2 regions of the Shewanella sp. Choline-02u-19 genome follow, and region 2 is predicted to be linked to the other one. Evidence: riboswitches for the same ligand, from Rfam matches in the RefSeq annotation. Region 2 holds a riboswitch; the other holds the start of a gene.
What was found. A riboswitch is a leader RNA that binds a small molecule or an ion and turns the genes downstream of it on or off. The one in region 2 is predicted to bind thiamine pyrophosphate.
Positions count from the first base shown of each region.

Region 1: another riboswitch for thiamine pyrophosphate. It lies ahead of CXF83_RS14325 (TonB-dependent receptor); the one in region 2 lies ahead of thiD (bifunctional hydroxymethylpyrimidine kinase/phosphomethylpyrimidine kinase).

Region 1 covers NZ_PJBE01000013.1:1,747,928-1,752,864, reverse strand. Annotated here, with positions in the region: gene CXF83_RS14350 (helix-turn-helix domain-containing protein) at 56-469, opposite strand; gene hinT (purine nucleoside phosphoramidase) at 657-1,013, shown strand; gene CXF83_RS14340 (PaaI family thioesterase) at 1,010-1,513, shown strand; gene CXF83_RS14335 (PaaI family thioesterase) at 1,506-1,976, shown strand; gene CXF83_RS14330 (YcfL family protein) at 2,026-2,415, shown strand; TPP riboswitch at 2,537-2,668, shown strand; gene CXF83_RS14325 (TonB-dependent receptor) at 2,720-4,858, shown strand; gene CXF83_RS14320 (hypothetical protein) at 4,925-4,937, shown strand, end outside.
Region 2 covers NZ_PJBE01000013.1:1,092,248-1,097,184, reverse strand. Annotated here, with positions in the region: gene CXF83_RS11525 (ABC transporter substrate-binding protein) at 1-712, opposite strand, end outside; gene CXF83_RS11520 (ABC transporter permease) at 739-1,590, opposite strand; gene CXF83_RS11515 (ABC transporter ATP-binding protein) at 1,583-2,350, opposite strand; gene thiD (bifunctional hydroxymethylpyrimidine kinase/phosphomethylpyrimidine kinase) at 2,350-3,207, opposite strand; TPP riboswitch at 3,307-3,403, opposite strand; tRNA gene CXF83_RS11505 (tRNA-Asp) at 3,913-3,989, opposite strand; tRNA gene CXF83_RS11500 (tRNA-Asp) at 4,072-4,148, opposite strand; tRNA gene CXF83_RS11495 (tRNA-Asp) at 4,234-4,310, opposite strand; gene CXF83_RS11490 (TIGR03503 family protein) at 4,443-4,937, opposite strand, start outside.

The DNA.
Region 1 (4,937 bases), 660 kb from region 2:
AACGGAAAGCGGTGTTGTTTTGGCCATGTACATATAACGAGCACCAAATCTAATATTACTTGTCTTGCTCACGTTCACTGTTTAAAAATTCAAAGCCTCTTTTCCAAAATATAAATTGCTCTTCATCAGGTAACTTTCTCACTTCTTTAAGCATATTGTTAAAAGCTGAGTCAATCATAAGTCGATCTGATAATTTGAGGTAACGATACACAACAGGTCTTAAAACAACTGAAAAATCTCCGCTAAGATCTGAGTAACGCTGTTCTTCTAACGCATACGTATTCAACACCAGTTCACGCATGCTAAGTGCGGCAAGTAGTGAGTTTTTGTCACTGAATGACTGATATTGAGCAGCGCGTGAGTAACCAGCTCTTTTATGAACGTCGGACATATTGAGCGCGATCATGCCATTTTCTTTTATCAGCTCGGCGGCAGCATTAAGCAGTGCGGTTTCTTTAGCGGTGAGCATGATGAGTCCTGTAATTTTTTATTTATTTAAAATGGATATGGTCCTAAAGTCAATCATATTGTGTATACAGCTGTTCAATTGGCACTCAAATCATTGCAAATAGACTTTTTAACGCATAAAAACGCGAATCGCCAGATGCCGTTTTTCGAGTATACTAGGTTTAACTTATTCTTATGAGAGCAATAAAATGGCCGAAGAAACCATATTCAGCAAAATTATTCGACGTGAAATTCCAGCAGATATCCTATTCCAAGATGAGCTAGTGACTGCATTTAGAGATATCAGTGCACAAGCACCGACGCATATATTGATTATTCCTAACCATCTGATCCCGACAATAAATGATATTAAGGCTTCCGATGAGAAAGCGTTGGGAAGAATGATGTCTGTTGCGGCCAAACTGGCTCGCGAGGAAGGGATAGCAGAAGACGGTTATCGCGTGATCTTGAACTGTAATGAACACGCAGGCCAAGAGGTTTTCCATATTCACATGCATTTAGTCGGAGGCCACTCTTTAGGCCCTATGTTGAGTCAAAAACGATGAAAAAAGCTGCCGATGTTTTTCCGTTAACGGAGATGGCAAGTCGATTTGTTGGGCAACTTACTCAGTGCCAAAAATTAAAGCTTAAGGTGTTAGAGGGCAGTGATAAACATGTGCTCATTGAGCTGCCTTATGATCCTCAACTTGTTGGTTACCCAGACACTGGTGTGATCCACGGTGGAGTGATAACAACATTGATGGATACGGCCAGTGGCTGCGCTGTCGTGTGTTCTATTTTTGATCAGTTTGGTGCTTTGGAGATCTCACCAACGCTTGATCTGCGAGTTGATTACATGAAACCTGCTGAACCGTTTAAGCCAGTCTATGGTTTTGCAGAGTGTTATAAATTGTCATCTAGCGTCGCTTTTACTCGTGCTATTGCTTACCAAGATTCAATCGATGATCCCATTGCTAATGCGGTAGGCTCGTTTATGCGAATTAGTCCAGAAATGGTTGGCGAAGAGTTTAGACAAGCACTGATGGGAGAGCCGCGTCATGACTAACCCGAGTCATTCAGAATCTGATGCGACAAAGTTAGATTTCAAAAGTATCGTACGAAAAGCAACGGAACTAAATGATTTTGGTCACTTGCTTGAACATGTGCCTTACGCCCAGTTTATTGGAATGGGTGTTGAGCGTTTTGGCGATGAACTGGTTTTTAAGCTGCCAGCAAAAGATGATAATATCGGTAACCCAGTACTACCTGCACTGCATGGTGGTGTTATCGCAGGTTTTATGGAAATGTCAGCCATTGTGCAGCTAATGGTCTTTATGCAGACCACTAAAGTACCAAAAGTAGTTGATTTCTCAATTGATTATCTCAGAGCTGGCTACCATAAAGGTAGCTTTGCTGAATGTAAGATCACTCGCCAAGGTCGACGAGTCGCTAACGTGAGCATTACTTGTTGGCAGACTAATCGTAAACACTTGATTGCGACGGCAAGAGCCCATTTTTTAATAGATTAACTTAGCTATCCTTGTATTAACACTGAATGATTTTATTCTAGGGAACAAAATGAAAAAATTGATTTTAGGCTTATTTACAGCGTTGATTGTCGCGGCTTGTGCACCACACACAGCAGGCTTAATGGTGGGTTCTAAAGGTGAAGTGCGTGTTGATAACAACAGCTTTGGTAAAGAAGTCACCGTACGAAGTGTAATGGCGCGCCCTGAAGGTGGTTTTTTACAAGGCACGGGCACGATTATTAGTCAGGTCTCTACTGACTTGCGCTTGCAGTATAAATTCACTTGGTTTGATACCAGTGGCATGACGATTGATGATGAAGGCGTAAGCTGGAAGTCAGTAAAATTGCATGGCAAGCAGCAGCTACAAGTATCAGCGGTTGCGCCTAATGTTAACGCAACTCGCTTTGAGCTATATGTAAGAAAAGCCTTTTCAAATTAATATGTAGATGATTAGAAATTATATTTGTTATGAAAACGTCAGCAAAGCTGACGTTTTTTTATGCATAAAGATTGTAAACGTTAAGAAGACTGTCATCAGTTTGTGAAATTCATGTATAATCGGCCGCGCCAAGGGGTGTTAAAGTCTATAAACCATAAGTTGGATATTGTGGATTTTAACTGAGATGTTGAAAAACGAACCCTTAGAACCTGATCCGGCTAATACCGGCGTAGGAATGGGCCACAATTCATTTCCCGAACGCTTCTTTATGTTGCCGGATCTCAAAATTTTAATTTGAGGTCCTATGTTAAATCTAAAAACTTATTCTCCTATAGCGGTTGCCGTCATGGCTGCGCTAGTTTCATCACCTACGTTTGCCAATACTGACTCAGAAACACCTGTTGATGAGATGGAAGTCATGGTTGTGACATCTGATTTTCGGGGCACATCGCTAGAAAAAATGCCATCAAGCGTCACCGTTATTGATCAGCAGCAAATTGAGGATGAAGGTGCACAGCACTTTGAAGATATCTTAAACTCAATTGCTAATTTCAACTGGTCCGGTGGTAGCTCAAGACCCAAATACTTCCAAATTCGTGGTGTCGGTGAGCAAGAAGAGTATCAAGGCGCACCTAACTCCTCTGTTGGCTTTATCGTTGATGATATCGATTTGTCCGGTTTAGGCATGGCTTCAAGCATGTACGACTTACAACAAGTTGAAGTATTACGCGGTCCTCAAGGTACACGTTATGGCGCTAATGCGTTAGCAGGTCTTATCTACCTTAAAAGTAATGATCCTACCGACGTATTTGAAAATGGTGCAGAGATCTCGCTAGGCGATGATAATTTACAGACCTTTAGTGGTTTTAGCTCGGGTCCATTAACCGATTCTGGAAACTTGCTTTACCGTGTGTCGCTGCAACAGCATCAGCAAGATGGTTATCGAGATAATCTTTATCTTGGTGAGAGCGATACTAATAACCGTGATGAATTCACTGGTCGCGCAAAATTACGTTGGTACGCGACTGAAGAACTAGAAATTGACCTGACTTACTTACATGCAAATTACGATAATGGATATGATGCTTGGACATTAGATAATAACGGTTTTGATACGTTAACGGATGCACCTGGCGTTGATAAGCAACGTACTAACGGCACCGTTTTAAAGTTTATTTACACTGGTGCTGAAAATGTTGAACTGACTTCATTAACCTCTCTGGCACAGTCAAAAACTCACCATAACTATGACGGTGACTGGGCTAACCCTGATTATTGGGACAGTCGAGATTGCGATGGTAGCCCTTGTGAATATGAGTATAACTGGGATAAGAAAGGCGACAGGCAGACCATCACGCAAGAGTTTAGGTTAGCTTCAACTGAATCAGGCCGTATATTCGCGGGCAGTACTGACTGGCTCGTCGGTGTATACGCAATGGATCTACAAGAAGACAATGAGACTATGGATACTTATAGTCAGTTAAGTGCGGAATACGAGGCGCAAAACTATGCGTTATTTGGTCAATTAGATTCAGACCTAGGTTCGGGCTATGCTTTGTCGGTAGGACTGCGGACAGAGCGTCGAGATAGTGAATACAGTGATTCAGATGGCGACGAATTTAAGCCAAGCGAAACCATGTGGGGCGGGCATATTGCGTTAAGCAAAGCACTCGGTGAAAACCACGAGTCATATATCCGCGTGGCGAGAGGCTATAAAGCGGGTGGCTTTAATATGTCACTGCCGAGTGAACTCGCCGATAAAAAAGAGTACGACACTGAAATTCTTTATAACTACGAAGTGGGTTTGAAGTCGGTTTGGTTTGATGGTCAAGCAAGCACTAATCTGTCGGTATTCTTTATGGATAGACAAGATCAACAAGTCGCGGCATCGCAACAATCGACAGTACCTGGCGAAGAGGGGAATTTTATTCTCTTTACCGAAAATGCAGGCAGTTCTCATAACTATGGTGCTGAGCTTGACGGCAACTGGTATGCAACCGATAACCTAAAGCTTTACACCAGTTTAGGTTGGTTAGAAACCGCTTATGGTGATTACGAGTACGAAGATAAATATGGCACCGTAGTCGATCTTTCTGGCCGTGAGCTAGCGCATTCCCCTAACTTTACCTTTAGTGTTGGCGCGACTTATCGCAACGATGCTGGTTGGTTTGCTAACGTGAATGCCAGTGGTAAGAGTGATTTTTATTACTCGGATAGTAACGAGTCTACATCAGATGCATACCAAATTTTTAACGCCAAAATAGGTTACGAAGCTGACATGTGGTCTGCATATCTCTGGGGACGTAACCTATTTGATGAAAAATACGGCGTTCGAGGCTTCTATTTTGGCAACGAGCCAGATTTAGGCTGGGCAGATAAGCAATATGTGCGCTATGGTGATCCACGCCAACTAGGGGTTACTTTAAACGTTAAGTTTATGTAAATCCTAATTAATAAATAGTTATTACTCTTTAATATTGTTACCAACAATAAGTGCTTGAGGTCAAAAATGAAGTTAACGG
Region 2 (4,937 bases):
CCTTTTCAATTGCATGATTAAACTTCTTTAAAGCTTCGGCATCATAGGTTTTTGCATTTGCCACAAAAACCAGTTCATCATACGATGGCACTCCATGCTCTTCAGGAAAAAAGGATTTTGCTTTATAGCCTTCTAACGCTAATTGATTGGTTTCAAAATTACGTAATCCTCCCCAAATCGCATCAACTTTACCCGACGCTAATGATGACGATAGCGCCCATCCAACATTGATGATTTTTATCTCAGAGAAATCCACACCCTCTGTTTTTAACATGGTGCCAATGGTCGCTTCTTCGTTACCCGCAATCGAGATCCCGACTTTCTTACCTTTTAAATCAGCCAGTGAGTTAATGTTTCCATTATCAAGCACCATTAAGGTATTGAGTGGTGTCGCAATCAGTGTCGCAGAGCGGATCAGTGGCAATCCTGCAGCCACATCGATGGTTAAACTGGTTTGATAGGATATCGCTAAATCGACATTATTAGCGGCCACCAATTTGGCTGGCATACTGGGATCCGCAGGCTCTTGAATGGTAATGTTCAAGCCTTCTTCTTTGAAATAGCCTTTTTGTTGAGCAATCACCACAGGGCCATGATTTGGATTTACAAACCAATCCAACATTAATGTCATCGCTTTATCTTCAGCACTCGCCATCAAGGAGTAACTTGCAATAAGCACAGCCATCGCTCCTTTAATCATGATCTTTTTCATTTGTTTAAATCCCTTACGCTATCAATCTATTTATCGTGTTGCCACGGTATGAGTTTTTGAATCAGTACATCAGTGAGAAAATAAAGGCTGACGGATAAAGCAGCAAGAATGAATAAGGCGGCAAACATTTCATCAATCATCATTCGAGCATTAGCTTGCAGCATTAAATAACCAAGCCCTTCACTTGATCCTACCCACTCCCCCACCACGGCACCAATAGGCGCAACGACCACTGCAACACGGATCCCAGACGCTAATGAAGGTAAGGCAGCAGGCAAGCGAACGTGTTTAAGTAACTGCCATTTTGATGCGCCCATGGTGTGCGCTAAATCGAGGTAACCGGTTGGGGTATTACGTAAACCGTCGTAACAACAAGTTGTCACCGGAAAGAAGATAATCAGCGCCGCCATCACGATTTTTGACGCAATGCCGTAACCTAACCACAGCATTAAAATCGGGGCGATAGCAAATACAGGAATGGCTTGGCTCGCAATTAAAATAGGCAATAACCAACGTCGAAGTGGGTCAAACAGCAGCATTTGGAGTGCAAACAATAACCCCATAGAAAGGCCCAAACCAAGACCAAGAATAATCTCTTGCGCGGTGATCCATGAATGGAATAACAACACATCGTAACGCTGTATTAGTTTTTCAAACACCGCTATCGGACTCGGCAAAATGAAACTGGGCAATGCGAAAATCATAATAACAAACTGCCATATCGCCAGTATTACAGCAGCACTGACGATGATTCTTCCTATCGATTTAGCGCTTTTCGGTAACGCTTTTGGCTCTGCCCTCTCCGTTTGTAACACAATCGTTTGAGATGCAATGTGGTTGTCGGAGTGCTCATGATTGATTGAAATTGGCTTAGACATAGTCAACCTCCAACGTATCAATGATCTGTTGCTGAAGAATCGCTAACTCCGCATCAAATTTTCGTGGAATGCTTGAGTTTGGCACCGGTAAAAGCACCGCTGAGGCTGGTTGACCTTGCATGATATAAATCGCATCACTTAATCTAAGTGCTTCTTGCGGATCATGCGTGATGAGTAATACTGTTTTACCCGCCAAGACTTGGACTGCAAGCGCTTGCAGTCGATGGCGAGTAACCGCATCTAACGCAGAAAAGGGCTCATCCATTAATACCATCGGCTTGTCTTGCATTAACGTTCTTGCTAACGCCACACGCTGACGCATTCCTCCAGACAGTTGCACGGGCATACTCTGTTCATGCCCTTTTAATCCAACACGCTCTAGCAATTCAATCGCGCGGGCTTGATTGGCATTAAATTGAGTGTTCACCGAAAATTTGCGAGCAAAACAGACGTTATCAAGTACGTTTAACCACGGCATCAATAGATCTTGTTGCGCCATGTAAGCAATGTTGCCTTCTAAGCATTCTCCCCCATCAATGTGAATGTCACCCGACCACATCACTTTATCTGTCAATAAACCTGCCATATAACGCAAAATTGAAGTTTTACCACAACCACTTTTACCCAATATCGCCGTCCACTTTCCTGCAGCGATGGACATGTTTAAACCCGACATAATGGCCGCTGCGCTGTCTTTGTATTGCAAAGTGCCATTTGAGATAACTGCACCGAGGCTGTTATTACATGGCTCTAGCTTCATTACGACTGCCCTTGAGTGTTTAAGACAAAAAAGTGATTCACGGGCCCATGTCCTTGTCCAATATTCAACTCATCAGCATGGGCAATCGCTTGAGTAATGTAGTATTTGCCCCGTTTTACCGCCGCTGATAATTCATGCCCTTGAGCTAAGTAAGAGGCGATTGCAGAAGATAAGGTGCAACCTGTTCCGTGTGTATTGCGAGTTTTAATCCGCTCCGTTGATAAACGCTCAACATTGTCGGCAAGGATCAGTAAATCAGTGCTGTTGTCATCGGTTTCTAGGTGGCCACCCTTTAGCAAAACAGATTTAGCGCCTAATTGACGAAGTTCGTCGATCATAGCAATCATTTCATCTTCGTTTTTGGGGACTGAGCAGCCAATTAGCGCAGCGGCTTCTGGCAAATTAGGGGTAATGACATCAGCCAGAGGGAGCAGTTCCGATTTAAGGCTATCAATGGCAGAGGAGTGGAGAAGAAGATCACCGCTGGTTGCGACCATGACGGGATCAACTACGAGATATTTAGGGGTGTACTGTTTAATTTTTTTAGCGACAGAATGAATGATATTTGAATCACTTAACATGCCAATTTTTACAGCAATCACATTCAGATCCGAAAATACGGCATCAAGTTGTTGCTCGACAAACTCTGCATTGATCGGGTAAATACCCGTAACCGCTTGTGTATTTTGTGCCGTTAATGCCGTAATAACAGAGCATGCATAACCGCCAGTCGCTGAAATGGCTTTAATGTCGGCTTGAATACCGGCACCACCGCCGCTGTCTGAACCGGCAATGGTCAATACAATAGGAGTCGTAACGAATGGAGTTAAAGATGCTGTGGTGACTAATGAAGACATATTTATTTCCCTAACTAACAGTCAGGAAAAAACAGTCGTGTGAGAATAAATGCGCCAAAAGGTGCTATCACAGCAAAAGAAACGGATCAGGAAGAACGCCTCAAATGACCATTAGTTCCCTACGTCAGTATTAACTGAATCAGGTTCAACGGGTTCATTTTATGATCTCAGCCTATTGGCTCCCCGACTAATCACCACACACTATCATTAATCGATTTGTAAAGAGCATGCTTTTTGATGAGAATGCTAACTGAGTTAACTAATTATCATCTTATGCATTCGATTTGGATACTAATTAAACAATATTTCTGCGCAGTTAAGAAAGCTTTGACGCTTCGTCAACTTGCCATGCCAAATAAGACATTCCCACCCTTGGCGGCCAGATTTAGGAGGTACGAGTCCACGGATAGACGAAGGTAGAATAATGCAGGAGCAATTACCGAGGATGCCAGAGCCGAGAATAACGATTAGCTTCAATCACCCCATCTTACCTATAGGGTTTTAATTCCCGCTGAATGCTCAAACTTTTAATGCAACGGGTATTACATAAGAAAATATCGGATTAGTTAAACTGAATATATTATGAATCAGTAACGGCTCTTACCAGCATTGGGGAATGTGAGTTAGTGCGAATGCCTGATGGGTGTCCGAAGCGGCTATAAACGAAAAAAGCCTCATCTTTCGATGAGGCTTTCGTCTTTATGCTGGCGGAGTGGACGAGACTCGAACTCGCGACCCCCGGCGTGACAGGCCGGTATTCTAACCAACTGAACTACCACTCCTAACTCTTATAAAAACTAACTAAATTAGCCTTTATACTATTTATTATGTCACTGATAAATAGTTTGAAACTTGACACTAAATTGGCGGAGTGGACGAGACTCGAACTCGCGACCCCCGGCGTGACAGGCCGGTATTCTAACCAACTGAACTACCACTCCTAAACTCTTATAAAAACTAACTAAAGATTAGCTTTTATTCTATTCATTATGTCACTAACAAATAGCTTTAAATTTAGCACTTGATTGGCGGAGCGGACGAGACTCGAACTCGCGACCCCCGGCGTGACAGGCCGGTATTCTAACCAACTGAACTACCGCTCCACATCAAGTGCGATGAATAATACGTAGACTGCCAAACTCAGTCAATCATTTTTTGCGTCAACCATGACTAACCAGCTAAAAAATGACCAATCCCGATATTCAACGCTTTGCAACGGCTGTCGCGGTGGTTAATTATCCAGCTTTTGGATCATCGAAATCTTCAGGCATCGATAAATCAATCTCGTCCAACGCTAATGTCATTTTCTGTTGCTGACTTTCTTTATCCATTCTCGCCTGCGTCGCAGCGAGTGCTTTCTTTAAGTTACTGCGTTTACGAACAAACAACAAAACCAATATGCCTAAAATAAACAACACCGTATTCACGGTTATCAGCCAAAACACCGCTTCTTCTTTTGCTGTGCTTTCAGCTTTTTGAGCTTGGAGATCTGCTTTAGCGGCGAGTTCTTCAGCTGACGGTGGTGGTTCTGGCGGTTTAATAAAATTAAAAAACAGTTCCGGTAACGTCAAGTAGATCTCTCGGCCGTTTTGGGTGGTGCTGACCGCCGTGAGCTTTATTCTATAGCTGCCAAAGTCATTCACCTTGCGTAGGCTATACAAGGTCTCGGGGCTATTTATCTCGGAAACCGTGACTTGAAGACGCATTCCCGCAGGCCCTACGATTTCAGC